Regions from separate parts of the Roseibium sp. M-1 genome, predicted to be linked through region 3. Evidence: predicted binding sites of a transcription regulator. Region 3 holds the regulator's gene; each other region holds the start of a gene.
The links. The regulator PhoB, encoded in region 3, activates phosphate uptake and scavenging genes when phosphate is short. The targets are predictions, from matches to a motif close to TGTCATNNANCTGTCAT.
Positions count from the first base shown of each region.

Region 1 (10,491 bases), 1.8 Mb from region 3:
GGACAACGAGGACGAGCGACGGCGCGGCGAACGCATCGCGCGGCTGATCGAGACCACCTTGCGCGGCGAGGAGAAGCTGCCGGAGCCGGTTTCCAAGAAAAGCGCCGTCAAGGGCCGGATGAAGGCTTTCAAGGTGGCAACCGAAGTGCTGGTCAACAATTCCCTGTCGGACGACTACACGGTTCTGGAAATCGCCGGTCTCGACCGGCCGGGGCTGCTCTACGACCTGACGCGCTCCATCGCGACGCTCAATCTCAACATCGGCTCGGCCCATATCTCCACCTTCGGCGAGAAGGTGGTCGACGTTTTTTACGTGACCGACCTCACCGGACAGAAAATTGCCAATATCGGCCGCCAGGAGATCATCCGTGAGCGTCTTTCCGACGCCGTGGAAGGAAACGTCGAACTCGACCCGGCAGCACCGGTGACCCGCAAGGTCCAACGGCAGGCATCATAAGTGCACTCTCCTCTCCTCGGAGCCCTTCCGGCATGAGTCTCGTCCGCAATTTCGCAACCGTCGGCAGCGCCACGCTGCTGAGCCGCCTGCTCGGCTTTGTCCGCGACGTGCTGCTGGCCGCCGCCGTCGGCGCCGGGCCGGTCGCCGATGCCTTTGTGGTCGCTTTCCGGCTGCCCAACCTTTTCCGGCGCCTGTTTGCCGAAGGCGCTTTCAATTCGGCCTTCATTCCGCTGTTCGGGCGCACGGTCGAGGAAGAGGGTGACGCGGGCGCCAAACGCTTTGCCGCCGAGATCGGCTCGGCGCTTTTCTTCTGCCTCATGGTGCTGACCGCGCTCGCGCAGATCTTCATGCCGTTTGTGGTCTGGGCGCTGGCGCCGGGCTTTGTGGAGGATCCGGCCAAATTCGACCTCACCGTGCTGATGTCGCGGATCGCCTTTCCCTATCTGATCTTCATGTCGCTGCTGGCCTTTATCGGCGGCATCCTCAACACCTACCAGCGCTTTGCCGCCGCTGCCTTTGCCCCCGTCATGCTGAACGTGGTGATGAGCGCGGTGCTCGGAACCGTGCTCTTTCTCGGCGTCAAGGACGACACCAATCTCGGTATCATCCTCGCGGTCGGGGTCACCGTCGGCGGCATCGTGCAGCTGCTCGTCGTGATCGTCGACCTGAAACGGCTCGGCTTCCGCTTTCCGATCGTCCGGCCGCGCTATACCAAGTCTGCCCGGCGACTGCTCATGCTCGGCATTCCCGGGGTCGTCGCCGGCGGGGTCACCCAGATCAACATTGCCGTCGGCCAGATCATCGCCTCCATGCAGGAGGGCGCCAATGCGCTGCTTTATTTTGCCGACCGGCTCTACCAGCTGCCCCTCGGCGTCATCGGCATCGCCATCGGCGTTGTGTTGCTGCCCAGCCTGACACGCCAGCTGCGTGCCGGGCACATGAACGCCTATCAGCACAGCCTCAACCGGGCGCTGGAATTCTCGCTGGTGCTGACACTGCCAGCCGCGGTCGCGCTTGCAGTCATCCCGCAGGAAATCGTTGCCGTTCTTTTCCAGCGTGTGCGCTTTGACGCCGCTGCCGTGGAAGGCACTGCCGCCGCGCTCACCGCCTTCGCCTTCGGCCTGCCCGCCTTCGTTCTCAACAAGGTGTTCTCGCCCGGTTATTTCGCCCGCGAAGACACCAAGACGCCGATGTATTTCGCCATCGCCGGCATGGTGGTGAACGTGGTGCTGTCGATCGCCCTCTTTCCTGTGCTGAAACATGTCGGCATTGCGCTGGCGACCACGCTGGCCGGCTGGGTCAATACGGGGCTTCTGATCGCCGTCCTGTGGCGGCGCGGCCATTTCCTGCCGGATTTCAAACTGCTGCGGCGGCTGTCGCTGGTGCTGCTGGCCAGCCTCTTGATGGGCGCCGGCCTCCATTTCCTGGCGGACTTGCTGGCACCCTGGCTGACGGATCCCTGGCTGGCGGTGCGGGCCTTGAGCCTCGTCGGGCTTGTTGTTGCCGGGATGGTCATTTTCACCGTCTTCACCCAGCTCAGCGGCGGCTCGGACCTCCTCGGCATGCTGAAAGCGTTGACACGGCGCAACACCTGAGAGCGAAACGCAGGCCCGCGCCGTTTCCCCGCTTGCAAGCGGTGATGAGCGGGCTTAAACCCGGCGCGCCCAAACGTTCATAGCGCCCTTCCAACCGGCCGCACCAATAAAGGGATATTCCATGGCGGAGTTCCAGCCCCGTGTCTTTTCCGGCGTCCAGCCGACCGGCAACCTGCATCTCGGCAACTATCTCGGCGCCGTCTCGCGCTGGGTGCCCCTGCAGGACCAGATGCCGACCATCTTCTGTGTCGTCGACAGCCATGCCATCACCGCCGGCTTTCCGGATCCGCATGAGCTCGCCCAGGCGACCCGTGAGGTGACCGCGGCCTATATGGCCGCCGGCATCGATCCTAAGAAGTCGATCATCTTCAACCAGAGCCAGGTTCGCGAACATACGGAACTTGCCTGGATCTTCAATTGCGTGGCACGCATGGGCTGGCTCAACCGCATGACCCAGTTCAAGGAAAAGGCCGGCAAGAACAAGGAAAACGCGTCCGTCGGACTGTTCGCCTATCCGAGCCTGATGGCGGCCGACATCCTTGCCTATCGCGGCACGCATGTTCCGGTCGGCGACGACCAGAAGCAGCACCTGGAACTGACCCGCGACATCGCCGCCAAGTTCAACAACGACTTCGCGGAGCGGATCAAGGAACTGGGCATCGGCGTGCCGAACCCGACGCCTTCGCCGGAACTGCCGGAATATCTCTATTTCCCGATGACCGAGCCGATGATCGCCGGCCCGGCCACAAGGATCATGTCGCTGCGTGACGGAACCAAGAAGATGTCGAAGTCCGACCCGTCGGACCTGTCGCGCATCAACCTGACCGACGACGCGGAGACCATCGCCAAGAAGATCAAGAAGGCGAAGACCGATCCGGATGCCCTGCCGAGCGAGGTCAAGGGCCTGGAAGGCCGTCCGGAAGCGGACAACCTTGTCGGTATCTATGCGGCTCTCAGCGGCGCCACCAAGGACGAAGTGCTGACGGACTTCGGCGGTCAGCAGTTCTCGGCCTTCAAGCCGGCCCTGTCGGACCTCGCCGTCTCGAAGCTCGCACCGATGACCGACGAGATGCGCCGTCTGATGGACGACAAGGCCCAGATCGACGCCATCCTCAAGGACGGTGCCGAGAAAGCTTCCGCCATCGCCGAGCCGGTGCTGAAGGATGTGCGCAAGATCATCGGTTTCCTGGACGTGCGCTAGAGCGGTTCCCGGCTAGGCCACGCCGAAACCGGCCCGAAGATGGAGACCCGGCCCTCGCGCCGGGTCTTTGCTTTCAGACACTGTCCTTGCGCTCGATCACAAGCACACGGGCCTCGCCGACCGGGTGGGCCACATGGGCATCGCCGTCACCGGCAAAGAAGATCTGGCCGGGTTCGAGCCGCTGGACCTTTTCGGCCGCCCCCTCGCGGTAATGCATGTCGACCAGGCCGGCGAGCACGACGAACACTTCCGGTCCGTCATTGACGTGCCACTTGTAGGGGCTGTCGGTCCAGTGAAGCTTGACGGTGACGCCGTCCAGTTCGCCGATGAGGCGGGCCCCCCAGGCGCGGTCCGCGATGAAGCTGCTTGTGTCCAGGTGAAAATCCATGAAACTCTCTTTCCGTGACAGTCGCTTCACGATGTAAGGGCACAGGATTTCTGCTTCACCCGGCCATTTGACCGGCCGGACCGGCCATTTGCCGGCGGGCGATTGCGGTTTTGACGCGGACAGACGATAGAGACGCATGGATTCAATCGACCGGAAATTGCTGCGGCTTCTGGAAAGCGACAGCCGCACGCCGCTGAAGACGCTGGCTGCTAGCGTCGGTCTCGCCCGCTCTTCCGTGCAGGCCCGGATCAGGAAACTCGAAGAGGCCGGCATCATCCGCGCCTATACCATCCGCATCGACGATCCGGAGCCGGCGAGGGTGGAAGCCTATCTCTGGATCCGGACCGGGTCCGCCACCTGCGCCGCCGTCGCGCCGGCAATTGCCAAATTCGAGGACGTTCTCCAGTGCCGTTCGATTTCCGGCGACAGGGACATGGTGCTGCTGGTGCGGTCGCGGACACTTGAAGAGCTCTCGACGCTGCGCAACCGCATCGCCGCCCTTGATGGAATTGCCAGTGTCGAGACCCATCCGGTGCTGAAGGACTGGATCTGAAGCCCGCGTTCCGGCCCCGATCTACTGATTACATTCGATAAAGAAACGGTTTCTCAAAGTTTACGCTTCACTCTTCAGGCAACTGGATCTTGTAGAGAGTAGCGATCTTGGTCAGTCAGAACAGTGAACGCGCCGCCGAAAACGCGCCTGAAGCAGAGCATGCCCAGGCAGACCGTTTTGCCGATGCACGGGACCGGTTCACGCCCGACAGCGAAATCTTGACCGGACCTTCGACGGTTTCAGAAGAGGCGGAGACCGGACCTGAAGTCGGTCCCGGCCGGCGCGCGACCGACATTCCCGTTTCCACACCGGCAAAGTCGCTGCAGCATCTGGCGGTCGCGGGCCTGATTGCCGGGCTTGGCGCTGCTTTCTTCCTCGTTTCCGCCGAAGGCATCAACCGGTTCTTTGCCGTCGGTCTTGCTTTTTTTGCCGGCGGGCTTGCTGTCTGGCGTCTCTTCGCGGACGACATGCACCGGGCCGTTCAGGCCTTGCAGGTCAAGGACGACAAGATCCGCCGCCTGATGGCACGCTGCGAGGAACTGGAAGACAGGGCCTGGGAACTGGGCGAATCCGACGAGCGTCATGCCAGCATCCTGGCGACCCTCGGCGACGTCGTCATCCGCCGGGACCAGGAAGGCACCGTCACCTATGTCAATTCCGCCGCCGACGACGTTTTCGGCATCGGCCACCCGCTGCAGCCGGGCAGCCAGATGCTGCTGCCGCAGATCGAGTGCGCCGTGCAGGACGGCGGCGTTGCCCGGGTTCTGGAGCGCAACGGCTCCGGTATGGGCTTTGAGGATATCCGCCTTGAGACCGCGCAGGGACCGCGCTGGTTCTCGCGCATCGATATTCCGGTCCGGGACACGGCGACCGACCGCCAGCTGGTGCAGACCGTGCTGCGCGATGTCACCGAACGTCGCCTGATCGAAGAGGAACTGCTGGCTGCCCGGCATTCGGCGGAAAATTCCAACGAGGCAAAGTCGCGCTTCCTGGCGACCGTCAGCCACGAGATCCGCACACCGCTCAACGGCGTGCTCGGCATGGCCGCGCTCCTGCGCGACACGCGTCTTACCAAGGAACAGAGCGCCTATATCGAAGCGCTGGAGACCTCCGGCGAAACGCTGCTGCTGCTGATCGACGAAGTGCTCGATTTTTCCAAGGTCGAAGCCGGCAAGCTGGACATCCACGCCTCGCCGGTGCGCGTCGGCGCACTGGTGGAAAGCGTGGTGGAGCTGCTGGCGCCGAAGGCTCACGCCAAACAACTGGAAATTGGCGCCATGCTGGATCCGCGCCTGCCCGAGCAGGTGACCCTTGATGCCACCCGTGTGCGTCAGATCCTGTTCAATCTCATCGGCAACGGCGTCAAGTTCACCGACGAAGGCGGCGTTGCCGTTGAACTGTTTGGCCGGCCCAATCCGGAAGGCGGCAGTTTCCTCGATCTTGACGTGCGCGACACCGGCATTGGTTTTGACGGTGCGGAAGCCGACCGCCTTTTCCAGGAATTCGAGCAGGTGGACCACGGTCCGGCGCGCAAATTCGGCGGCACCGGCCTCGGCCTTGCGATCGCCCAGCGGCTGGCCGGCCTCATGGGCGGTGAGATCTCCGCACAGCCGTCCGAAGGCGGCGGGGCGCTTTTCCGCGTTTCCCTGCCGATCCCCGAAGAACTCAACGGCGATGGCGACCCGCGGCTTGCGACGCTCGCCGGGCGCCGGATCGTCTTTGTCTCCACCAGCCAGATCGAATGCCCGCTTCTGGCCAAGCGGCTGCGGCACCACGCCGCCGGCGTGACGGTGCTGTCACCGGGCAGTGCCGAACTGGACGCGGCGCTGCCGCAGGCGGACCTGCTTGTCGTCGACAATGCAGCGCTTTCCGACAGCGGCGGCTGGCTGGCGAGCGCCCGCCTGACCGGCTGCACCGCACCCGCGGTCGTCCTGATTGCGCCGCCGGAGCGCGAGCGGCTGGATCACCTGCGCGAGGCCGGTTATGCCGCTTATCTGATCCGCCCGGTACGGATCGAGACCCTGATCCAGATCTTCTCCGGCCTTCTCGACGACAACGGCATGGAACATGCCTGGGACGTCAGCGCCGAACCGGTGAGCAACGGTTTCCTGCCGACGCGTCACAAGGTTCCGAGCCGGCCGCTGAGGCTGCTGGTGGCGGAGGACAACGACATCAACCGTCTTCTGAGCGAAGCCATGCTGCGCAAGCTGGGCCATGTGCCGGTAATGGTTGCCGACGGCGAAAAGGCCGTCGAGGCTGCAGCCGACGGCAGCTTCGATGCGGTGCTGATGGACCTGCATATGCCCGGGCTCGACGGGTTCCAGGCGATTGCCAAGATCCGCGAAGACGAGGCGGCCAGCGGCCGGGCTCCCGTGCCGGTACTGATCGTCACCGCCGACGTGATGAAGGACGCCCGCGACAAGGCGACGGAAGTCGGTGCGGCCGGCTATCTCACCAAGCCTCTCTCCGTCGAGGCAATCTCCGACGCGCTGGCGGAAATCAGCCGCAGCTGACGGCATCCGGCGACCTAAACCACCTTTTGGTTGCATTCTGAGACGCTTGCGCGCGCGAAGTTTCCCAAAGCTCCCGGAGTGGGTTATGCTTCGGTGTGGAGAGCGCGCGGAAAAAACCGAGTGTCATCCAGTTGTCGGAATAGTATGATCTACGGCAACATTGAAGCGGTCCAACCGGGTTCGGAGCTTGTGTTCCGGCGATGGCAAGCGGTGAAGTTACGGTAACGCGTACCTTTCCGCGGAGCGCCATAAAAATGACGAGGGTGGAATGTCGATCATGCGGCAAGGGCTTTTTTCTCCCCGGAAACTGGTCCGGAAATTCACACCGGCCTTTCGTCCCGGTGTGGCCGTGAACAACGCCCAGCGGCTCGGTCCCGCCATTCAAACCCCGGTCAAGACCGGTGAAACCCTCGGCCGCATCGGCACGCTGGAAGTCCGGCTCGCCCGCAATTTCAAGGAAGTCAAAAAGGCGCAGCGCCTGCGCTACGAGGTCTTCTACGAGGAAATGTCGGCAATCGCCGATGCCCATACGCTGGCGACCCGCCGCGACGCCGACCCGTTCGACGCCTATTGCGACCATTTGCTGGTGGTCGACCACGCCTCGCTGAAACGCAACAAGCTGGGCCGCCTGAAGCCGGAGATCGTCGGCACCTACCGCATCCTGCGCCAGGACGTCGCCGACCGCCACAGCGGCTTCTACACCGCCGGCGAATTCGACATCCAGTCGCTGATCGACGCCAATCCCGGCAAGCGCTTCATGGAACTCGGCCGCTCCTGCGTGCTGAAACCCTACCGCAACAAGAAGACCGTCGAGTTGCTGTGGCACGGCATCTGGGCTTATGTACTGCGCCACAAGATCGACGTCATGCTCGGCTGTGCCTCGATCGAGGGTGTCAATCCGGACGCGATTGCCGGCCAGCTCTCCTTCCTGCACCACAATGCCCGTGCCCCGGAAGAATGGCGCGTGCGGGCCGTCGACGAGCGCTACGTGGAAATGAACCGCATGCCGGCCGAGGAGATCAACTCCAAGGAGGCCCTGCGTGCCCTGCCGCCGCTGGTGAAGGGCTACCTCCGGCTCGGTGCCTTTATCGGCGACGGCGCCGTGATCGACCACCAGTTCGGCACGACAGACGTTCTCATCATCATGCCGGTCTCCGAACTCAACACCCGCTACGTCAACTACTACGGCGCCGACGCCAGCCGCTATTCGAGCTAGATCTGACCGGCCTCGCCCAAGTTCCTGACCCTCATCCTGAGGAGCGCGCTTGCGCGTCTCGAAGGATGGGCGGCATACTCCAGAACAAGCGGCCCATCCTTCGAGACAGCGCTTCGCACTTCCTCAGGATGAGGCATGTTGGAGTGGCCTGACCGCTTGCGGTGCAAAACTCCAAAGCCTTAACGCCCCCTTAATTCGCCGCAATCTAGGATCATGTCCGGGGAACCGGCTCTTGGCCGGCATTGGCCAACCCTGGTTGGTATGAAGTTAGGGGACTGTGGATCAATGGCGCCTCGGGCGAAACGCCAGCCGCGTGTTGAACCGACATTTGGACACTCGGGCAGCAGCCTGCTCGACCTGCGCCTCAGCCCGCAGGACCGTCCAGCTGCGCCTTCCGCAAAGAGTGGCGCCAAGGGAGCTTCGAAGAACAAGTCGAAGACCGGCAAGTCCTCCGGACAGAAGAAATCCTCAGCCAAACAGGCGGCGTCCGGCCGCAAACCGTCCAGGGGCGGCAGCGGCAATGGCCGCGGCGGCCGCTCCGGCGCCAACCGGCGCTCCAGGCGCAAGTCGAGATCCCGGTCGCCGACCGCGTTCGGCCGCCTGATCAAACGCGGTCTCTACTGGTCGATGGTGCTCGGCATCTGGGGCACGATCGGCGTTGCCTGCATCATCGGCTACTACGCCGCCTTCCTGCCGCCGACCTCCGAATGGCAGGTGCCGGCGCGCCCGCCCAACGTCAAGATCGTCGCCAGCAACGGCGACCTGCTCGCCAACCGGGGCGACACCGGCGGCGAGGCCGTGCGGCTGGAACAGCTGCCGCCCTATCTGCCCAATGCGGTGATCGCCATCGAGGACCGCCGCTTCCACTCCCATTTCGGCGTCGATCCGATCGGCCTCGCCCGCGCTGTCGTCACCAACCTCACTTCGGGACGCCTGCAGCAGGGCGGCTCGACCCTGACCCAGCAGCTTGCCAAGAACCTCTTCCTGGAACAGGACCGGACGATCAAGCGCAAGATCCAGGAACTGGTGCTCGCCTTCTGGCTGGAGGCCGAATATTCGAAGGACGAGATCATGGAAATGTATCTCAACCGGGTCTATCTCGGCTCCGGCGCCTATGGGGTCGATGCGGCCGCAAGGCGCTATTTCGGCAAGTCCGCCCGTCTGCTCACCGTTGCCGAGGCGGCGACCATCGCCGGTCTGCTGAAAGCGCCCTCACGCTATTCCCCGGCGCGCAATCCCGATCTTGCCGAAGACCGGGCCCAGCTGGTGCTGACCGCCATGCATGAGGAAGGTTACATCACCGGCGACGAGGCCAAGACTGCGCTTGCCGCACCGGCCAAGGTCGTGCGCCGCTACACCACAGCCAGCGAAAACTATGCCGCCGACTGGGTGATGGATGTGCTGCCGCACTATATCGGCTCGATCGAGTCCGACATCATCGTCGACACCACCATCGACCCGAAGATGCAGCGTGCGGCCGAAACGGCCCTGCGCGGCGCCTTGAAGGAAAACCGCGACACCTACGGCGTGCGCCAGGGCGCCATCGTGACGCTGGACACCGCCGGAGCCGTGAAGGCGCTGGTGGGCGGGGCCGATTATTCCAAGAGCCAGTACAACCGCGCCGTCTATGCCAAGCGCCAGCCGGGCTCGTCCTTCAAGCCCTTCGTCTATCTGGCAGCACTGGAAAACGGCCTGTCGCCGCAGACCATCCGCCAGGACCAGCCGGTGAAATACGGCAACTGGGCGCCGCAGAACTATTCCAAGGACTATTATGGCCCGGTGACGCTGACGAAGTCGCTCGCCCTGTCGCTCAACACGGTCGCAGCCCAGCTTGCCTATGAGGTCGGTGCGGGCACGGTTGCCGACACCGCCTCGCGACTCGGCATCACCTCGGATCTCAACCGCAACCTTTCGCTCGCACTCGGCACCTCGGAAGTCACGCCACTGGAAATCGCCAGCGCCTATGTGCCGTTCTCGAACGGCGGGTACGGCGTGCTGCCGCATGTGATCCGCCGCATCCGCACCGTCGACGGCAAGACGCTCTATTCGCGTGCCGGCGACGGCAAGGGACGGGTCGTCGACCGCCGGCTGGTCGGCGAAATGAATGTGATGATGGCGGAAACCCTGGTGACCGGCACCGGCCGCAAGGCCCGCCTGGAAAGCGGCCGGCCCGCCGGCGGCAAGACCGGCACCAGCCAGGACTTCCGCGACGCCTGGTTCATCGGCTACACCGGCAACCTGACCACGGCCGTCTGGTTCGGCAACGACGACAACTCGCCGACAAAAAAGGCCACCGGCGGCGGCCTGCCCGCCATCGTCTGGAAAGAAGTGATGGATGCCGAGCATGAGGGCCTGCCGGTGGCGGACCTGCCGGGCGTCCCGGATGTGCCCGTTGCCGTCGCGGTGCCGTCCAAGCCCGGCCCGATTGACACCGTCGGCTCCGGCAACCAGCCGATCCCGCCTGCTCCGATCGGCGGCGGAGAGGGCAATGGCGGCGAACGCAAGGGCCCGCTCAACCTTCTGAAGAGCCTGTTCGGCGGTGGATAGGTGAATTCATCTCCACGGTGT
Region 1 is NZ_CM137257.1:4,016,601-4,027,091, forward strand. It holds gene ACX3M4_RS18145 ([protein-PII] uridylyltransferase) at 1-457, shown strand, start outside; gene murJ (murein biosynthesis integral membrane protein MurJ) at 490-2,052, shown strand; gene trpS (tryptophan--tRNA ligase) at 2,174-3,253, shown strand; gene ACX3M4_RS18160 (cupin domain-containing protein) at 3,327-3,641, opposite strand; gene ACX3M4_RS18165 (Lrp/AsnC family transcriptional regulator) at 3,778-4,194, shown strand; gene ACX3M4_RS18170 (hybrid sensor histidine kinase/response regulator) at 4,302-6,707, shown strand; gene olsB (l-ornithine N(alpha)-acyltransferase) at 6,985-7,923, shown strand; gene ACX3M4_RS18180 (transglycosylase domain-containing protein) at 8,209-10,470, shown strand.
Region 1: olsB (l-ornithine N(alpha)-acyltransferase) is a predicted target of PhoB. The motif match lies at 6,829-6,845, and genes of this name have one in related genera.

Region 2 (10,491 bases), 1.9 Mb from region 3:
CGACTCGATGACGTTCTGGAAGCGCCGCAGGATGCGGTCGTCGTCGAGGCTGGCGACATCTTCCAGCCTGGCGGTGAGTTCGCCCTCCAGACGCTCCGTGCCGCTGACGCGATCCTTTTCGGTGACATCCGGGTTGAAGCGCAGGTGGAACAGCTCCACCAGCCGCGCGGTGATCGCCGGATAGTTGTTCAGCGTCGTCCACATATAGTCTTCGGAGAAACGGATGCCGGCCTGACGCAGGTATTTCGACAGCGCACGGACCACGGCGACATCGCGCCAGGCGAGATCCGCCGTCAGCACCAGCCGGTTATAGCCGTCGTCCTCGGCCTTGCCGGTCCAGATCGCCATGAACATGCTTTCCAGCCGCGACTGCAGCTGGTCGGAAAAGGCAATGTCCTCGCCACCGCGCGATTCCAGCGTCATTTCGTGGAGATAGGACAGCGGCGCATCGGCCGGGGTGATCCGGTAGGTGCGTTCGTTGATGACCCGGAAGCCCATGTTTTCCAGAAGCGGCACGCGGGCCGACAGCGGGATGGGCGAGCCACGGTGGTAGACCTTCAGCGACAGCCGGTTGTCCTTGGACCCGGTACTGTGGTGGAAGGTGATGGTGGTCTCGTTCTTGTCCGACAGGGTTTCCAGCTTGACGATGTCGAACAGCGCCGACTGGGCGTTGTAGACCTCCTTGTAGCCGCCATGGAAGGACAGCGCATAACGGTCGGCAAGCTTGCGGGCCTGGGCCGGGGTAAACTCATGGTTCAGCGCGTCGCGCACGCTGTCGGACCAGGTGCGCACCATGTCGGCAACGGCGGCTTCCAGTTCTTCCTGGGCGGGCTTGGGCGTTTCGCCCTTGTCGCGGCCGATGATGTAATGCACCCGTGCCAGCGGGCCTTCCGGATAGGTCACGTACCAGGCGGACAGGCGTCCTTCGTAGACGGAGGCAAGGTATGTGCCGACGTTCAGCCGGACCTCGGTCGAATAACGGTCGCGCGGCACGAACACCAGGATCGAGACATAGCGGTCGAACTTGTCCGGACGGGACAGGACGCGGATACGCGGGCGCTCGTCCAGCTGCAGAATGGCGATGGCAAAGTCGTAGAGCCGATCGCGCTCGATCTGGAACAGCTCGTCGCGCGGGAAGGCCTCCAGCACGTTGCGCAACGCCCGGCCGGAATGGCTTTCGGACCCATAGCCGGCGCGGGCCAGAACGCTGGCAACCTTGCGGCGCAGGAACGGAATTGTGCTGGTCGGCTCGGTATAGGCGGTGGAGGCAAAGAGGCCGACAATGCGCAGCTCGCCGACCATGTTGCCCTCGTCGTCATAAAGCTTGGCACCGACATAATCCATGTGGACACGCCGGTGCACCGTGCTCTTGACGTTGGCCTTGGCAATGATGAGGGGTTCGGGTTTCTTCAGGAACTCGCGGATTTCCGGCGTGATCTGCACGAACTCGGCGCCGCGGCGCAGGACGCGCACATCCGGATCGGAGAGCAGTCCAAGGCCGGTGCCTTCATGCGGCGACAGCTCGCCTTCTTCAACGCCCCCCTTGAAGGTGTATTCCCGCATGCCGAGGAAGATGAAGTTGTCGTTTTCCATCCATTCCAGGAAGTGGATCGCCTCCCACAATTCGTCGCTGCTGCCGGGGATCTGCGTCGTCTTGTAGGTGTCGATGGCTTCCGCCAGGCGCTCCTGCATCGGCTTGAAGTCGGCGACAACGGAGCGGACGTCGGTCAGGACCTTGTCGAGCCGCGCCTTCAAGGCCTCCCGCGCCTCGTCCGCATCGATCCGCGTGACATGGATATGGATCAGGCTTTCCTGGCGGTCGGTGCGTTTCGGCGGCTTCTTGCGCGCTGTCGAGGAGGTGAGCTTGCCCTTGCCGTCGCGCTCGACGATGAAGATCGGGTGCAGGACCAGATGCACCTCGATCTTGCTCTCCTGCAACTCGTCCATCACCGAATCGACCAGGAAGGGCATGTTGTCGTTGACGATCTCGATGACCGTCACGCCCTTGACCTTGCTGCCCTGCGCCTTGAAGGCGGGGTCGGCGATGCTGACACGGTGCGTGCCGAGGTCGTGGGTCTGAAAATCCTGCCAGGCATCCCGGACGAAGCCGGTGAGCTCTTCGGCCGTATAGGCCACGAGGTCTTCCGCGGCCCCCCGGTCATAGAAGGCGCGGGAGAATTCGGCGAGCGCCGGATCTTCCTTTGCCAGGGTTGCTTGGACCGCGTCGATGAGTTTCAGTTTCTCGACGTCGTGTTTGTCCGGCATTTTCCATCCCCTTAGGCGATCGTATGGTTTGGCTCTGTCGCACCATTGGTTTTAGACTTAAGTTCATATTTGCGCGACATAGACGGTTTCATGACGGGAGGCGAAAATTGTCAAGTAAAGTCACGGCCTTGCAAATCGATTCAAATGTAACATTGAGTGAAAAAACGCAGGCCTATTTCGATTTGTGCCAGGAGAAGCTGGGTCTGGTGCCCAACGTGCTCAAGGCCTATGCCTTCGACGAAACGAAGCTGCGTGCCTTCACCGACATGTATAACGACCTCATGCTGGGGGAGTGTGGGCTCTCCAAGCTTGAGAGGGAGATGATTGCCGTTGCGGTATCGGCGGTCAACCGTTGTTTTTATTGCCTTACCGCCCACGGCGCAGCCGTACGCGAGCTCTCCGGCGATCCGGTGCTCGGCGAACTGATGGTGATGAACTACCGGGTGGCCGACCTCTCCGAGCGCCAGCGGGCCATGCTGGACTTTGCCGTCAAGTTGACCGAGAAGCCCGCTGAGATCCTGGAAAGCGACCGGCAGGCATTGCGCGACGCCGGTTTTTCCGACCGCGACATCTGGGACATCGCCTCGGTGACAGGCTTCTACAACATGTCGAACCGGGTGGCGGCGGCCTCCGACATGCGCCCGAATGATGAGTATCACTCAAGAGCGCGTTGAGCTCTTGCCATGCGGCGCGGCGGTGACAAGCCCGGCGATTGGGTGTATGACGCATTCGAAATTTCAAAGGAGAGGAGCGGGCAATGGCCGCGCGCGTATTTATCGATGGTGAAGCCGGTACGACGGGTCTGCAGATCCGCGAGCGTCTCGCCATGCGCCGCGACCTGGAACTGATCTCCATTCCGGACGAAAGCCGCAAGGACCCGGCTGCCCGCGCCGACTATCTCAACAAGGCCGACATTGCCATCCTCTGCCTGCCCGATGCGGCGGCCAAGGAAAGCGTTGCCCTGATCGAGAACGACACCACCCGTGTCATCGACGCCTCCAGCGCGCACCGGGTCGCCGAAGGCTGGGCCTATGGTTTTGCGGAAATGGACCCCGATCAGGGCGACATCATTGCCGCCGCGATGCGCGTTGCCAATCCGGGCTGCTGGCCGCAGGGTCTGATTGCCGCCGTCCGGCCGCTGATCGCGGCCGAACTGCTGCCTGCGGACTTCAACCTGACCTATTTCGGCATCTCCGGCTATTCCGGTGGCGGCAAGGGCATGATCGCCGATTATGAAGCTTCCGGCACCGACGCCAACGAATTTGCGCCCTACGGCCTCGGCTTCAACCACAAGCATCTGCCGGAAATGACCGAATACGGCCTGCTCGATGCAGCGCCGCTGTTCACGCCGACGGTGGGCAACTTCTACAAGGGCATGCTGACTGTGGTGCCGCTGAACCTCGCCGGCCTTGCCAAGGTGCCGACAGGGGAAGAGCTGCATGCGGCGATCGCCGATCATTTTGCCGATGCCGGCAACGGTTTCGTCGAGATCGCACCGCTGGAAGCACTCGAGCGCGCAGACAGCCTCAATCCTCAGGCCCTCAACGACACCAACAAGCTGCGTCTGCATGTCTTTGCCAATGACGCCCGGGCACAGGCCGCGCTCATCGCGGTCTACGACAATCTGGGCAAGGGCGCGTCGGGCGCCGCCGTGCAGAACCTCAATCTGATGCTCGGCGTCGACCAGACCACAAGCCTGGCCGCTTGAGACCCGCTTTCAGGAGAAAAAAATGGAAAAATTCGAGACCCTGACCGGCGTTGCCGCTCCGTTGCCGATCGTCAACATCGACACGGACATGATCATTCCGAAGCAGTTCCTGAAGACGATCAAGCGCACCGGTCTCGGCACGGCGCTGTTTCACGAAATGCGCACCAACGACGACGGTTCAGAGAATGAAAACTTCGTTCTGAACAAGGCCGCCTATCGCGATGCCAAGATCCTGGTCGCCGGTGACAATTTCGGTTGCGGCTCCTCGCGCGAACACGCGCCGTGGGCGCTGCTCGACTTCGGCATCCGCTGCGTGATCTCCACGTCCTTTGCCGACATCTTCTACAACAACTGCTTCAAGAACGGCATCCTGCCGATCCAGGTCTCGCAGGACGAGCTGGACACGCTGATGCACGCGGCCGAGCGCGGCGCCAACTTCACCCTGACGATCGACCTGGAAAACCAGGAGATCAAGGGCCTGGAGAGCGGCGACATCGCCTTCAAGATCGACCACTTCCGCAAGCATTGCCTGATCAACGGTCTCGACGACATCGGCCTCACCATGGCAAAGGCCGAGCAGATCGACTCGTTCGAAGGCAAGATGGGCGAAAGCCGCCCCTGGGTCTGAGGTTCAATGTCAGATGCATCAAAGGCCGGGTCAATCGATCCGGCTTTTTTGTTTCAAGACCTGGATGTGAGCTCTCAACAGGTTGTTCATTCGGACCAGACTGAGGTGACTGGAGTTACCAGGTCCTTTGGGTTGATACCCGGCAACTTGCCGGTTAGCGTGAGTTTACCAAACGTAATTTATTGATCGGGCCGGCTACTCAAAAGACTATACAAGTCTTGGAAATGAGGTGGGGACTTCGTGAAAAATGCAACCATACCCACCGTCAGACATATTCCGGGCCGGACCGCGTTTCTCGAAGAACATGTTGATCCGGAGCGTCCTCTGCTCATCAAGGGACTGGCGAAACACTGGCCTGCAAACCGGAGGTGGAGCCGGGAAAGCTTGCGGTCGGACCTGCATGGAAATCCCGACGTCAAGGATAGAGGCGTCTTCTTCCTCAGTCGCAAGCCGGTGCTCGAGCAGGACATCCAGGTTCCGGCCTTCCTTCAGGAAATCCTGACTTCGGATCAGATCATGAAAGATTCCGTCGCCTGGCGGTTCTGGATCAACAAGAAGCACAACCGGACGGAATTCCACTTCGACACCAATGCGGAAAACGTCATCACCGTTCAGGTGAAGGGGCGCAAGGAGTGGGTTCTCGTCTCACCCAACTCACCGCTGCCCTGCTATCCCTTCACCAATTTCGCGCTGCTGAGACCTGAAGAAAAGCTGTTGCGGAACAAGGACTATTACAAATTCGACCTGGAAGAAGGCGATCTGCTCTATGTGCCGCCGTTCTGGTATCACCGCGCGGTCGCCAGGGAAGAAGAGAACATAAACATCAACTGGACGTTCACGAAAAAGCGGACCTCCGTGGTGTCCCGCGAGTTCCGACGGGAAGTCGAGCGCTGCGAACTGCTGGACACGTTCAAACACAGCAAGTCGTCGCTGGTTCGCTCCTGCTACAAGAAGGTGATCGACGCCCTGCCCAAGGTGGGCGGGATCGGCTGGGGGCTCAAGTCGTTCATCGATTCGCCCTACAAACCTGGCCGGTTCGCCATGGTCAGGCGTTTCTTCGTTGAACTGTCGAAGATCCCGGGAACGCTGATGACGCTTCCCGCGGTGCGCGCCACGCTCCGGAAAGTCGACAAGACGTGACGAGCGTTTAAGGTCAGCATTGACCTTGCAAAGGCAGACCGGCGCCAGGCTCCGTCCGGAAATCGATCCGGCAACACCTTGTCGCGCCATCGCGCTCCACCACTTCACGTAGGCTTGAAAAGCTTTTCAGTGCCTTGCGGCGATCCGTGCGATAGTCCGGAATGATGAACGCGATTGCTTCCTACCTCCCCTGGACCGACCGGCGCGGCATGCTCAGCCCGTTGCGACTTGGCGTTTTCATAGCCCTGCTGCTGCCCGCGGCCTCCATATTCTACAGCCTAGCCTTCGGCCCCAAGCAGGCCGACCCGTTCGAACGGGAACTGCACATGGCCGGCGAGTGGACCGTGCGGCTGCTGCTGATCACTCTGGCGGTGACGCCGCTCAGGCGGATCTTCTCCTGGAACCGCATACTCGGCGTCCGCCGCATGCTGGGTGTCTCGGTGCTTTGTTATGCCCTGCTGCATCTTGGTCTTTACACGGCACAGGAGCACTGGGACCTTCTGAAGGTCGGTTCGGAAATCGTGCTGCGCTTTTATCTGACCATAGGCTTTGTCGCCCTTCTTGGCCTTGCGATACTGGGCGCAACCTCCTTCGATGCGGCGATCCGCAGGCTTGGCCGCAACTGGCAGCGGCTGCACAGCCTTGTCTATGCCGTCGGCGTGCTGGCGCTCTTCCATTTCTTCCTACAGTCGAAATCGGACGTCACCCAGGCAACGCTGATGTCGGGGTGCTTTTTCCTGCTGATGCTCTACCGGCTTGCAGTCAAGGCTGGCTTTTCGCTCGCAAATCCGCTTGTGCTTGCGGTCTGCGCGGCTTTCGGTGCGGCAGCCACCGCAGGCATCGAATATGCCTGGTACGCCATTGCCACCGGCATTCCGGCCGACCGGGTGTTTCTGGCGAATTTCGATGTTTCCCTCACCATCCGACCGGCGATCTGGGTCGGGATTGTCGGGCTCGGCGTTGCCGCGGCGGCGCTGTTGCAGCTTGTCGGCGGGCTGGTGGGTCCGAAATTGAGGGTGAAGCGGGTGTAAGACCCGACTCTCCCCGGTGTCATCCCCGCAAAAGCGTGGACCCAGGAAACTTCATAAGCTGTTTCAGGATTTAAACAATTTTCGCCCGGGAGTCCTGGGTCCCGGGTCTGCGCTCCGCCCAGGATGACACCAAGTGGACATGGCTGCGCAGTTTCTGCGCTTGTCCGGAATCACGGCTGAACGAAAATGGATGCGCTTTAAGTCTGCTTCTTGTCGTTTCGCACGCGGCGTTCGGCATTGAGCTGTTCAAGCTCGGCCATCTTGTCGCCAATGGGCTTGAGCGCCGCGACGGTGTGGCGGAAGCGGCTGACGCGCTGGTCGAGCATGCGCTGCGCCAGTTCCGGATATTCCTGGATCATGCGTTTGAAGAGGGCGCGGCGGATGCGGATGATGCGCACGGCCTCGACGGCCTCTGCCCGGCAGGGGCGCTTGTTTTCCGCCAGAAGCGCCGTTTCGCCCAGCAGCGTCCCCTGGCCGACCCGCTCGATCTCCTCGTAGCCGTCCTTGCCCTTGGTCTGCAGGCTGACCGTGCCGCTGGTGATCACAAGACCGCCGTCGGCGCGCTCGCCCTGATCGAACAGGCGCTGGCCACGGCTATAGTCCATGCTTTCGGCACTGAAGGCGAGCAGGCGGAGCTGATCGTCCTGAAAGTCCGAAAGCATCGGGATTTGTTTGAGAATCGCAATGTCTTGGGCAAGGCTCATGCCCCAGATTTACGCGAATTCCCGGTTAGGGCACAAGCTTATATCCACCGGCTTCTGTGACAAGAAGCTCGGCATTGGAGGGGTCCCGCTCGATTTTCTGCCGGAGCCGGTAGATATGGGTCTCCAGAGTGTGCGTGGTGACGCCGGAATTGTAGCCCCAGACCTCGTGCAGCAGCACGTCGCGCGTCACCGGTTTTTCACCGGCGCGGTAGAGGAATTTGAGGATCGAGGTTTCCTTTTCCGTCAGCCGCACCTTGGAACCGGCATCGTCCTGCATCACCTTGGCGGCGGGGCGGAAGGAATAACGGCCGATGGCGAAGGTCGCGTCCTCGCTCTGTTCGTGCTGGCGCAGATGCGCGCGCACACGGGCGAGCAGGACGGCAAACTTGAACGGCTTGGTGACATAGTCGTTCGCGCCGGCTTCCAGCCCCAGGATCGTGTCGCTGTCGCCGTCATGGCCGGTCAGCATGATGATCGGTGCCTTGAACCCGCCCTTGCGCAGGAGCTTGACCGCCTCCCGGCCGTCGATATCCGGCAGTCCGACATCCATCAGAAGCAAGTCGACATGTTCTTCCCGGGCCATGGCAATGCCGGTCGTCGCCGAATCCGCCTGGATCGTCTCGAACTCGTCATAGAGCGACAGCTGTTCGACCAGCGCCTCGCGCAGTTCGGTATCGTCGTCGACAATCAAAAGTGTGCGGGCGGTCATCGTTGGGGTCCTCGCCAAATGCCTCAAACCGGATCACGTCAACTTGTGAAAGGAACACAAGCCTGTTCCTGCCTTATGTGCGGGGGAAATTGTTCCCGCACAAGCACCGTTCCGTCAATTCTTCTTCACGCGGGGTTTAGGGCTGGTTTATCAAGAACTTCTGAAAAGATGCGGCGGCAGCGACGGAGACACCATGAAATCGACCGGAAAACCCGCGGGAATGCTGGAAGTTCGTGCCTGCCCCTCGGACAGGCGCAAGGGCATCCTGCGTCTCGGGCAGATCACGCTTCCGTGCGCACTTGGCCGGTCCGGCATCGTGACGCGCAAGCGTGAGGGCGATGGCGGCACACCGGCAGGCCGGTTTGCGCTGCTCTATGTCTATTACCGGCCGGACAGGGGCTTGCCGCCGCCGACCTTGCTGCCGATCGAACCGCTGACGCCCGATGCCGGCTGGTGCGACGACCCGGCCCATCCGCTCTATAACCGGCCCGTGCGCCTGCCTTTCGCCGCCGGCCACGAGAAGATGTGGCGCGACGACCGGCTCTATGATGTCGTGGTGGTGCTGGACTGCAATCTGTACCCCGCCGTGAAGGGACGCGGCAGCGCCATCTTCTTTCACATCGCCCGCGAAGGCTACAGTCCGACGGAAGGCTGTGTCGCCGTCTCGCCGGAACACATGCGATTGATTCTTCAGAAAATCGGCACCGGCGCGGACATGGTGATCCGCGCCTGAGCCCAACCCTCGGTCTGAACCTTGGCTGCGTCGCTGTCAGTCGAGCCTATCGGATTTGGCAGTTGCTTGCCTGGAAGCCGGCGTCACCCCGGGCGACCATAGGGAGACCCGGGGCCCACTCGTTTCCAGAGACCTTGTCAGCAGCCATCGACGCAATAGACAATCTTCTGCTGCGGCAAGTTGCGTCGCGAGTAGGCCCCGGATCGGCGCTTCGCTTGTCCGGGGTGACACCGTATTTCCATTTCCGATCACGGATTGGCGGCGACCTGCGGCCGGTAGATGATGAAGCTACCGCTGACCGTAACCGACGTTCTGACGCCGCTGCCGTCGGTCGAGGTCGCGGTACGCACGCCGAAATTGTTCCGTTTGACGGTCTGGTCGTCGGTCACGTTGCTTTCCAGGAAGGTGGCCATATTGCCGTTGACGCTTTCCAGAATGGCCGTATGCCGTGGTGCGCCCCGGGAAATCGTCTGCTCTTCCCAGCTGCCGTCGGGATGTTCCGTGCGGACGGTCACCCGGAACTGGTTGAACTGGAACACGTCCCCCGGACGGGCATCGGAGAGCTGGGCGACGACCCGTCCCCAGACATAGGTGCCGGCCGGTTTGATAAAGCCGACACTTTCAAAACCGTTATTGACGAGCGTCCAGCACTCGCCATTGCCTTCGACCTGACCCAGTCTCTGGGTGGCGAAACTGATCAGGCGCTGCGCCTGTTGTGCATTCACGTCGGGCATCTGCAAGATCCTTCTGTTCTGCCCCGCGACCGGAAGACTAGGGAACCCCCGCCATTCGCGCTGTAACCGGCATCACAGTCGCGTGATATTCTGTGACCGGGCCTGTCCATTCAACAGAACTGACGTGAGGGCAGCGTGAGAGCAACGCCGGCCTGCGTGACCGGTCTTTTGCATAGGTACAGGCAACCTTGTCTGCTAAGACGAGTTAAAGAAGTCACGGAGGACTAAAACGACATGCGCTGGAAAGGCCGACGCGGCAGCAGCAACATCGATGACAGGCGCATGGCGGGAGGTCCGCGCTTGCGCATGCCTTCCGGACGCAGGGCACGCAGGGGTGGCGGCCTCGGCCTCACGGGGATCCTGATCGTCCTGGGGATCGCCTGGCTGACCGGCGTCAATCCGCTGACGCTTCTCGGCCAGCTGGATGGCGGTGACGGCTATGACAGCCCGAGCACCCAGACCCAGGCACCGCGCAGTGCCGCGGACCAGGAAACGGCGGAATTCGTCTCCGTCATACTGGCGGACACGGAAAACACCTGGGGCGGCATCTTCGAAAACGGCGGCAGCCGCTATCCTGAGCCGACGCTGGTGCTCTTTTCCGGCTCGGTTTCGTCCGCCTGCGGCTATGCCAGCGCCGCCACCGGCCCGTTCTATTGCGGCGCCGACAGCAAGCTCTATATCGACCTTTCCTTCTATCAGGAACTCGCCAGCCAGCTGAATGCGCCTGGCGACTTCGCCCAGGCCTATGTGCTGGCCCACGAGGTCGGCCACCACATCCAGAACGTGCTGGGGGTCCTGCCCGAATTCCACAAGGCCCGGCGCAACATGTCGAAGGCGGA
Region 2 is NZ_CM137257.1:4,198,508-4,208,998, reverse strand. It holds gene ACX3M4_RS19100 (NAD-glutamate dehydrogenase) at 1-2,265, opposite strand, end outside; gene ACX3M4_RS19095 (peroxidase-related enzyme) at 2,373-2,939, shown strand; gene argC (N-acetyl-gamma-glutamyl-phosphate reductase) at 3,023-3,973, shown strand; gene leuD (3-isopropylmalate dehydratase small subunit) at 3,996-4,601, shown strand; gene ACX3M4_RS19080 (cupin-like domain-containing protein) at 4,842-5,741, shown strand; gene ACX3M4_RS19075 (protein-methionine-sulfoxide reductase heme-binding subunit MsrQ) at 5,903-6,772, shown strand; gene ACX3M4_RS19070 (Crp/Fnr family transcriptional regulator) at 6,970-7,476, opposite strand; gene ACX3M4_RS19065 (response regulator transcription factor) at 7,502-8,185, opposite strand; gene ACX3M4_RS19060 (L,D-transpeptidase family protein) at 8,379-8,918, shown strand; gene ACX3M4_RS19055 (hypothetical protein) at 9,167-9,652, opposite strand; gene ypfJ (KPN_02809 family neutral zinc metallopeptidase) at 9,887-10,491, shown strand, end outside.
Region 2: ACX3M4_RS19100 (NAD-glutamate dehydrogenase) is a predicted target of PhoB. The motif match lies at 2,345-2,361, and genes of this name have one in related genera.

Region 3 (10,491 bases):
GCGACCGGGACGAACTCATCCAGGTCACGGAAAATCTGGTCGAGAACGCACTCAAATACGGCCATCAGGGCAAGGTCGTCGATGTCGACCTCAGTGCGCAGCCGATGCCGCCGGGGGCGCCCTCCTGGCTGTTGTCTGTACGCGATTACGGCGAGGGCATTCCGCCGGAACATTTGCCGCGGCTTACGGAGCGGTTTTACCGGGTCGATGTCGATTCCAGCCGGGCGATGAAGGGCACGGGCCTGGGACTGGCCATCGTCAAGCACATCCTGACGCGGCACCGTGGCCGGCTGGAAGTGGAGAGCGAGCCGGGCAAGGGCGCGATCTTCAAGGTCAAACTCCCGGCGCTCGAAAATGCCGGGGGCCTTCCGGAAAAAATGTCGGCGTGACCTCCCCCGAATTGACTGTCGTAATCCTGAGACCGGAGGCTGCTAGAGCATCTTAAGATCGATCAGCTTTTGGACGCTCAACCGGTTCCGGTCGGGCGTCCGCTGATCTAGCAGTTTCGGGGCAGGGCAAAAGCCAGCGGAATTTGACGCTGTCGCCGCCCTTGCGATTGCAGATTAGGAGATTTGACGTGCCGAGAGTTTTGACCGCCTGGGCGACCCTTTGCAGCACCCTTTGTCTTTTAGCCGGTTCGGCCGAGGCTCGCGACCGGCTTCTCATCGTCGGGTCGTCGACCGTCTATCCCTTCGCAACCGCTGTTGCGGAAACCGTCGGCAAAACCGGCATGAAATATCCGATCGTCGAATCCACCGGCTCCGGTACCGGCTTCGGTCTCTTCTGCCAGGGAACGGGTGAAAACACGCCCGACATCACCAATGCGTCGCGGCGGATGAAGCCGTCCGAATACGAAACCTGCCGCGCCAATGGCGTGACGCCGGTCGAAGTTGAAATCGGTTATGACGGCATCGTTCTGGCGAATTCCCGAAAGGGCCCGAAATTTTCGCTCACCGTGGATCAGATCTTCGAGGCACTTGCCGAGAAGTTGCCCCGGGACGGGGCGCTTGCCGGCAATCCCAATGTTGCCTGGTCGGACATCGACCCGAGCCTGCCGGCGGAAAAGATCGAGGTTCTGGGCCCTCCGCCGACGTCCGGCACACGTGACGCTTTTGAAGAGCTCGTGATGGAAGTTGGGTGCGAGGCGGTGGAAGGAACGCCCACGGACTTTTGCACCCGCATCAGGCGCGACGGCAGCTTCGTCGAAGCGGGAGAAAATGACGACCTGATCGTTGGTGCCCTGGAGGCCAATCCGGTCACGGTCGGCATTTTCGGCTATTCCTTCCTGATGAAAAACAGCGGCAGGATCCAGGGCGTCGGCGTCAACGGTGTCGAGCCGACCTTCGAGAAGATCGCGTCGGGCGAGTATCCCGTGTCCCGGCCGCTGTTCTTTTACATCAAGAAGGAACACATCGGCCTGATTCCGGGCATCGAGGAATATGTTTCCGCCTTTACCAGCGAGACCGCCTGGGGCGACGATGGCTATCTGACCGGCAAGGGTTTGATTCCGCTCGCACCGGATGTCCGCCGGCAGCAGGCTGAAGAAGCTCGGACCCTGACCGCGCTGCAGCTTTGACGGCACACTCGCTTCCGGCAGGCTTCGCTGATGCTGCCGATGGCCTGCACGACGATAAGGGGTAAAAACAAGCATCGGCAGCTTTCCCTAGGTCCGGCTTTTTTCCTGAGGGCGAGCCAGACGGGTGATTTGCCGTGTCGCCGCCGTGCCTGAGGTTCTAATCTGCGGTTGATTGCGAGCGGATTTTTTACCTCTCCCCAAGAGCCGCACAGGGTGCGTCTCGGGTCGGATTTTTGTGACTGCTTGCGACACAAAACTTTTAAACAGGGAGCTTTCTTGTTTAAATTCAGCTACTTAAATTGTCACAAAACTGCAAGAGAACTGTCATAGAACTCTCATCCGCGGGGCCTAGGTTCCCGGCATCGCTCGCGCATGTTCATGCCAGTGATCATCTAGAAACCTTGACATTCAAAGGGAGTGGTCAAGTGAAATTTACGACCCTCGTTAGCGCAACTGCCCTTGCCGTTGCTTCCACTGCATTCGTTGGCGCCGCTCAGGCTCGCGACCAGGTGCAGATTGCCGGTTCCTCCACCGTTCTTCCCTATGCTTCCATCGTTGCTGAAGCTTTTGGCGAAAACACCGACTTCCCGACCCCGGTCGTTGAATCCGGCGGCTCTTCCGCTGGCCTGAAAAAGTTCTGCACCGGCGTTGGCGAGAACACCATCGACATCGCAAACGCTTCCCGCGCGATCCGTGAAAAAGAAATCGCTGCATGCGCAGAAGCCGGCGTCAAGGACATCATCGAAGTCCGCATCGGTTATGACGGCATCGTTTTCGCTTCCCAGAAGACCGGCCCGGCTTTCGACGCCTTCACCCAGGTTCAGTGGTTCAACGCCCTGTCGCCGAAGGTCCTGAAGGACGGTCAGGTCGTCGACAATCCGTACACCAAGTGGTCCGAAGTCGACGCTTCCCTGCCGGACGTAGAAATCGCTGCCTTCATCCCGGGCACCAAGCACGGCACCCGTGAAGTCTTCGAGGAGAAGGTCCTGGCGGTCGGTTGTGAAGAATCCGGCGCTCTGAAGGCCATGATCGACGGCGGCATGTCCGAAGACGACGCCGAAGACGCTTGCATCGCGGTCCGCACCGACGGCAAGTCTGTCGACATCGACGGCGACTACACCGAGACTCTGGCCCGCATCGACTCCAACCCGAACGGCGTTGGCGTTTTCGGCCTGGCGTTCTACGAGAACAACACCGACAAGCTGAAGGTCGGCACCATGGCCGGTATCGCACCGTCCACCGAGACCATCGCTTCCGGCGAATACCCGGTTTCCCGCCCGCTGTTCTTCTACATCAAGAAGGCACATATCGGCGTGATCCCGGGCCTGAAGGAATTCGCACAGTTCTTCGTTTCTGACGAAATCGCCGGCCCGGACGGCCCGCTGGCTCAGTACGGCCTGGTTTCCGACCCGGAACTGGCTGCGACCCAGGCTTCGATCGAAGCTGAAGAAGTGATGGGCAACTAAGCACATCTTTCAAAAAGGGCGGCCTCGGCCGCCCTTTCTTGTCTTTTGCCGGTTGGGGCGACCTATGTCACTTTCTTATATTTTATTAGCGCTGCTGGTGCTGGCTGTCGCCGGTTACATAGTCGGTCGCGGAAAAGCACTCAGCTCTGCCGGAGGCGATTCCCGCGAGCTCCATTCCCTGCCAGGCTATTATGGGTGGAACGTCGTCGTTTCCACTCTTGTGCCGTCCCTGCTGCTGCTGGTGGTGTGGCTCTTCGTGCAGCCCATCGTCCTGAACAGCCAGGTGTCCTCGAAGATTTCCGAAGAGACCATCGCCGCAAGCTCGCTCGACCTTGTCATGAGCGATGTCGTGCGCGTCGCGGAAGGTCTCGACGAAGCGGTTTCGCAAGGTGCCATGTCCTCCGAAACGGCAGCCTCGATCCGCACCGAACTGACGGATGTGCGCAGCCGCCTCGGCCAGATCGGCGTTGCCCTCGGCTCTGACGTCACCTCCGAAACGCTGCGAGCCGCCCAGACCTACCGGAGCATTTCCGCAACCGGTCTGCTTTTGCGCACCATTGCGGTGCTGGCAGTTGCCGTCGCAGGTTTCCTCTTCGGCGTTCTGCGGACCAACAAGGATTTCCGGGCCCGCAACGTGGTCGAAACGGTGGTTCGCTACCTCCTCATTGCGGCAGCTTCCATCGCGATCCTGACGACGGTCGGCATTGTCCTGTCACTTATCTTCAACACGGTCGAATTCTTCCGTCTCTATCCGGCGACGGACTTCTTCTTCGGCCTTGTCTGGGCGCCGAGCTTCGGCGGCGGATCGGAACTCGGCATTGTTCCGCTGATCTGGGCGACACTTTACATCTCCCTGATCGCACTGGTCGTCGCTGTGCCGATCGGCCTGTTTGCCGCGATATTCCTTTCCGAATACGCCACGCCTCACGTGCGTGCCATCGCCAAGCCACTCCTAGAAATCCTGGCTGGCATCCCGACCATCGTCTACGGCCTCTTCGCCCTGCTGACGGTCGGACCGCTGCTGATCAATTTCTTCGGTTCCGGCGGTGCGCTCGGACTGAACTGGATGTCGGGCGCTTCCTCGGTCTTCACCGCAGGCGTCGTCATGGGCATCATGCTGATCCCGTTTGTCAGCTCGCTTTCCGACGACATCATCAACGCCGTGCCGCAGGCCATGCGCGACGGCTCCCTGGGCCTTGGCGCCACCCATTCCGAAACAGTGAAGCAGGTCATCCTGCCGGCCGCCCTCCCGGGCATCGTCGGGGCCATCCTGCTGGCCGCTTCCCGCGCCATCGGCGAGACCATGATTGTGGTGCTCGGTGCCGGTGCTGCCGCGCGGCTCAGCCTCAACCCGCTGGAAGCCATGACCACGGTGACCGCCAAGATCGTCAGCCAGCTCACCGGTGACGCGGATTTTGCGTCGCCGGAAGCCCTGGTCGCCTTCGCACTCGGCATGACCCTCTTCGTCGTCACCCTCGGCCTCAACATCGTCGCGCTCTACATCGTGCGCAAATATCGGGAGCAGTACGACTGATGACCGACGCAACTCTCATGCCTGCCGGGGAAAATTCCTCCGCTCCGGCTCCCCGCCAGATCAAGTCCATCCTTGAACTCGACCCGTTGACGAAAAAGCGCAACGCCGCCGAGGCCCGGTTCCGGATCTATGGCATCGTTGCCATCGGCATCGGCCTGTTCTTCCTCGTGGCGCTGCTGTGGGCGATCCTGTCCAACGGCCTTGGGGCCTTCAGCCAGACCTTCCTGACGGTGGACATTCCGCTGGTGCAGTCCCAGATTGACGACGCTGAAAAGTCCGTGGTGAAGACCTCGAAATACCGGGCGATCATCGACGACGCCTTCGCCAAGGAACTGGCCAATGCCAACATCGCAACCGACATGTCCGCCAAGGATCTGCAGAAGCTGTTCTCTTCCGGGGCCGCAGCGACCGTGCGCGATTACGCACTTGCCAATCCGGACAAGGTCGGCAGCACGGTTTCCTTCGATCTGATCGCCTCTTCCCGTGTGGACGGCTATCTGAAGGGGCGCGTCAAGCGCGAGGACCTGGCCGAAGACAAGAACCTCGATGCGGCGCATCTGGATCTCGCCGATCAGATGGCCAGTGCCGGCATCCTGGAAAAGCGCTTCAACTGGTCCTTCATTACCGGCACGGACGCCTCCGACAGCCGTCCTGAACAGGCCGGTATCGGCGCCTCGATGATCGGGTCGCTGTTCATGATGCTGGTGGTGCTGTTCCTGTCGCTGCCGATCGGTGTCGCCGCCTCGATCTATCTGGAAGAGTTCGCACCGCAGAACAGGTTCACCGACCTGATCGAAGTGAACATTTCGAACCTGGCGGCCGTTCCGTCCATCGTGTTCGGTATTCTGGGTCTCGCCGTCTTCATCCAGTTCATGCATCTGCCGCAATCGGCCCCGCTTGTCGGCGGCCTGGTGCTGACGCTGATGACCCTGCCGACGATCATCATCTCGACCCGCGCGTCGCTGAAGGCGGTCCCGCCGAGCATTCGTGACGCGGCTCTCGGCATCGGGGCTTCCAAGATGCAGTCGATCTTCCACCACGTGCTGCCGCTGGCCATGCCCGGCATCCTGACCGGGACGATCATCGGCCTTGCCCAGGCGCTCGGCGAAACCGCGCCGCTGCTGCTCATCGGCATGGTTGGCTTCATCGCCTCCAACTTTCCGGACGGGGTTGCCGCAGGCTTCTTTTCTCCGAACTCGGCAATGCCGGCACAGATCTACGAATGGGCCAAGCGCGCCGACCCTGCTTTCTACGAACGCGCCTGGGGCGGGATCATCGTGCTGCTGGTCTTCCTCATGACCATGAATATTATCGCAATCATCCTGCGCCGCAGGTTTGAGCGCCGCTGGTAAGGACTGATCCGATGAACAATATGCCGAATTTCGAACAGGCGAAGACGATGACCGACAGCAAGATTTCCGCCACCAAGGTTCAGGTCTATTACGGCGACACGCACGCCATCAAGGACGTGGACATCGAAATCAAGCCGCGCTCGGTGACCGCCTTCATCGGTCCGTCCGGCTGTGGCAAGTCGACCTTCCTGCGCACCATCAACCGCATGAACGACACAATCGACATCTGCCGTGTCGAAGGCTCGATCAAGATCGACGGCGAGGATATCTACGATCCGAAGGTCGATCCGGTGCAACTTCGTGCCAAGGTGGGCATGGTGTTCCAGAAGCCGAACCCGTTCCCGAAGTCGATCTACGACAACGTCGCCTATGGCCCGCGCATACACGGCCTTGCCCGCAACAAGACCGAGCTCGACGAGATCGTTGCGTCCAGCCTGCAGAAGGCCGGCCTCTGGGAAGAAGTGAAGAACCGTCTCGACGAGCCGGGCACCGGCATGTCCGGCGGCCAGCAACAGCGCCTGTGCATCGCCCGTGCGATTGCTGTCAGCCCGGAAGTGATCCTCATGGACGAGCCCTGTTCGGCCCTCGATCCGATCGCCACCGCCAAGGTTGAGGAACTGATCGACGAGTTGCGCGAGAATTTCACAATCGTGATCGTCACCCACTCCATGCAGCAGGCAGCCCGCGTGTCGCAGCGTACCGCCTTCTTTCACCTCGGCATTCTGGTTGAGGAAGGTCCGACGGAGGACATCTTTACCAATCCGAAGGACAAGCGTACGCAGGACTACATTACCGGCCGCTTCGGCTAGGCATTTTTAAAGAATTCTGAAGGGGACACTGGATGTCTGAACACATCGTCTCGTCCTATGACGAGGAACTGAGGGAAATGGCCGGCAAGGTTGCCGAAATGGGCGGCCTGGCCGAGCAAGCTTTCGCAGATGCCGTGTCGGCTCTGGTGTCGCAGGACACCGAGCTTGCCAGGGCGACGATCAAGAGCGACCGGCGCCTGGACGATCTCTATCATGAGGTCGAAGTCAAGCTGATCGAGCTGATCGCCCGCCGCCAGCCGATGGGCCAGGATCTGCGTGAAATCACCGCTGCGACGCGCATTGCCAACGACCTGGAACGGGTCGGTGACCTTGCCAAGAACGTTGCCAAACGCGTCATTGCCATCGACAGCGACCTGCAGTCGAAGAAGCTCGCCATCGGTGTGGAGCATATGACCGAGCTTGCCCTGTCGCAGCTGAAACAGGTTCTGGACGCCTATGCGCGCAAGGATGCGGAGGCTGCCCGCCGCGTGCAGGAAGCTGACGCCGAAGTTGATGCGATCTACACGTCCATCTTCCGCGAACTGCTCACCTACATGATGGAAGATCCGCGGGTGATCACCCAGTGCGTTCATCTGCTGTTTTGCGCCAAGAACATCGAGCGCATCGGCGATCATGCGACCAACATCGCGGAGAACGTCTATTACATGGTCACCGGCGAGCGTCTGCCGGAAGACCGGGCCAAGGTCGACGAGACCGGCGCCGTCTAACCGCCAGCCTTGCAGAAGCGGAAATCGATACGGCCGGCGCCGGAGCGCCGGCTGCGGAAATTGGAGCGAGATGTATGCCGAAGGTGCTCATCGTTGAAGACGAAGAACCGCTCAGCCTTCTTTTGAGATACAATTTGGAAGCAGAAGGATACTCGGTCGAGGCTTGTGCCCGGGGAGACGAGGCGGAGATCCGCCTGCGCGAAAGCGTGCCGGACCTGCTGCTGCTTGACTGGATGCTGCCGGGCCTCTCCGGCATCGAACTGTGCCGCCGCCTGAGGGCGCGGGAAGGTACCGAGCGCCTGCCGGTCATCATGCTGACCGCACGCGGCGAAGAAGCCGAGCGCATCCGCGGCCTGTCGACAGGTGCCGACGACTATGTCGTCAAGCCTTTCTCTGTCCCCGAACTGATGGCCCGCGTGCGTGCCATCCTGCGCCGGGCAAGCCCCGAAGTGGTGTCGACCATGCTGCGGTCCGGCGATATCGAACTCGACCGGGAAACGCACCGCGTCCGCCGCAGCACCAAGGAAATCCACCTGGGCCCGACCGAGTTCCGGCTGCTGGAATTCCTGATGACTTCGCCAGGCCGTGTATTCTCGCGCGAGCAGCTTCTGGACGGTGTCTGGGGGCACGATGTCTATGTGGACGAACGCACGGTCGACGTTCATGTCGGCCGCCTGCGCAAGGCGCTGAACAAGGGCAAGGCCAAGGACCCGATCCGCACCGTTCGCGGTGCCGGCTACGCCTTCAACGACCAGTTCACCGCGACCGTCTAAACCCCCGTTGAGCTTCAAAATGATTGAGCCCGCCGGAAAGGCGGGCTTTTTTGTACCTACCTCTCGTTGGTCATCCCGGACGCAGCGAAGCGAAGATCCGGGACCGGTGTGCCCAAGGAGGTATTTGGAAAATCGGCTTGACGGCTAAGGTTTTTGGCTCCCCGGTCCCGGCTCGCGCTTCGCTTGGCCGGGATGACGCGGAAAGGGTTACGCAATCCTAAAAAAAAGCCCGCCGATTTGGCGGGCTTTTCATGAGCTGGACTGTCAGACGGCACTCAGCCGGCCTGGGCCATCGTCTTGCGGTCGCGGCGGCGGTCGGCGACGGGCTGGTAGGCGATTTTGCAGTGATGAGCGCAATAGGGCACGCCCGCATCGGACTGGCGGCCGCAGAAATAGAAGTCGTCGGTTGCCGGATCGCCGATCGGCCATTTGCAGGTCCGCTCGGTCAGGGTCAGGATCGTGGCCCGTTGCGAGATCGGCACCAGCTCCGCGATCGGCTCGACACGCGGTTTGGCTTCGACGGCAGGCGCCGGAGCGAAGTCGGCCTTGAGGGCCGTCGCGCCGATGGACTGCGGCTGGGAGGACGGTTTCTTCGGTGCAGCGCTCGGCGCACCGGTCGCCGGGCGAGCCCGGCGCGGCTTGGCGCTGGTTGTGGAGGATTTGGCGCGGCCGGACAGACCCAGCCGGTGCACCTTGCCGATCACGGCGTTGCGGGTCACTCCACCCAGCTCGCCTGCAATCTGGCTGGCGCTCAAGCCTTCGCCCCAAAGCTTTTTCAGAAGCTCAACCCGTTCGTTCGTCCAACTCATCGCCGCACCCTTTAGTTCGGCCGCTCCGCAGCCATTAACCCCGTGTTAAGCATGCATCGGCACGCCTAATGCTGGCAGATCTAGTGCCTCTAAGTGATTTGCCTCACGAGATCTCGTGTCTCATGTCCCAGAGGTTACAATAACGTTAATTTGTCAGGCAACCGCCCGGCTCAAACCAGTTGGGGATGAACCGACTTTTCCCCAAATAAGGCGAGGTCCTTGAGAATTTTACGAAATCCGCCTTGAGCTGGGCCGGAAATATCTTGTGCGCCATTTCCATTGACAGTGCCGGGTACCGGCAGTGTATAAGAAACCGCTGCGTGCCGCCTCATCGGGGCGGCACGTTGCGTTTTGGCCCTTTGGCATCTTTTGAAGAGGACGGTCCGGTGTCGGCGTGACGCAGGGTCCGTAAGGGCAAGTTCAAGGAGACACACGAGGTTATGTCCGCGACGGCACTATTCGGAAATTACGCAAGATCGAACCTGTCTTTCGATCACGGGGAAGGCGTCTGGCTGGTGACCACCGACGGCCGACGATTCCTCGATTGCGGTTCCGGCATCGCGGTCAACTCCCTCGGCCATGCCCATCCGCATCTGGTCAAGGCGTTGCAGGACCAGGCAGCCAAGCTCTGGCACACGTCCAACCTTCACCAGATGCCGGAAGGCGAGCGGCTGGCGCAGCGCCTGTGCGAGGCAACCTTCGCCGACAAGGTGCTGTTCGTGAATTCCGGCGCTGAAGCCATGGAAGCAGCGATCAAGTGCGCGCGCCGCTATCACTATGACCAGGGCAACCCGGAACGGTTCCATATCGTCACGTTTGAAGGCGCGTTTCACGGCCGCACCATCGCGACCATCGCGGCCGGCGGCCAGGCGAAATACCTGGAGGGCTTCGGGCCGAAGGCTCCGGGCTTCGACCAGATCCCGGCAGGCGATCTCGATGCCCTGAAGGCGGTCATCGGCCCGCAGACCGCGGCCATTGCCATCGAGCCCATTCAGGGCGAGGGCGGTATCCGCGAGATCCCGGCCGAGTTCCTGCGTGCCGTCCGCAAGATCTGCGACGACAACGGCATTCTGCTGATCTTCGACGAGATCCAGACGGGTGTCGGCCGCACCGGCAAGCTCTTCGCCCATCAGTGGATTGGCGTCGAGCCGGACCTGATGGCGATTGCCAAGGGCATCGGCGGCGGCTTCCCGATGGGCGCCTGCCTTGCGACTGCTGAAACCGCGGCGGCCCTGTCGCCCGGGACCCACGGCACCACTTTCGGCGGCAATCCGCTGGCGATGGCCGTCGGCAACGCGGTCCTGGATGTGGTCCTGGCGGACGGCTTCCTGGACGGTGTCAAACAGAAGGGTCTCAGCTTCAAGCAGAAGCTGGCAGGTCTCGTCGACAGCCATCCGGACGTGCTGGCCGAAGTGCGCGGCAACGGCCTGATGCTCGGCCTCAA
Region 3 is NZ_CM137257.1:2,264,266-2,274,756, reverse strand. It holds gene ACX3M4_RS10285 (ATP-binding protein) at 1-389, shown strand, start outside; gene ACX3M4_RS10280 (substrate-binding domain-containing protein) at 578-1,576, shown strand; gene ACX3M4_RS10275 (substrate-binding domain-containing protein) at 2,002-3,042, shown strand; gene pstC (phosphate ABC transporter permease subunit PstC) at 3,107-4,576, shown strand; gene pstA (phosphate ABC transporter permease PstA) at 4,576-5,928, shown strand; gene pstB (phosphate ABC transporter ATP-binding protein PstB) at 5,949-6,737, shown strand; gene phoU (phosphate signaling complex protein PhoU) at 6,770-7,465, shown strand; gene phoB (phosphate regulon transcriptional regulator PhoB) at 7,540-8,238, shown strand; gene ACX3M4_RS10245 (GcrA family cell cycle regulator) at 8,514-9,047, opposite strand; gene ACX3M4_RS10240 (acetylornithine transaminase) at 9,488-10,491, shown strand, end outside.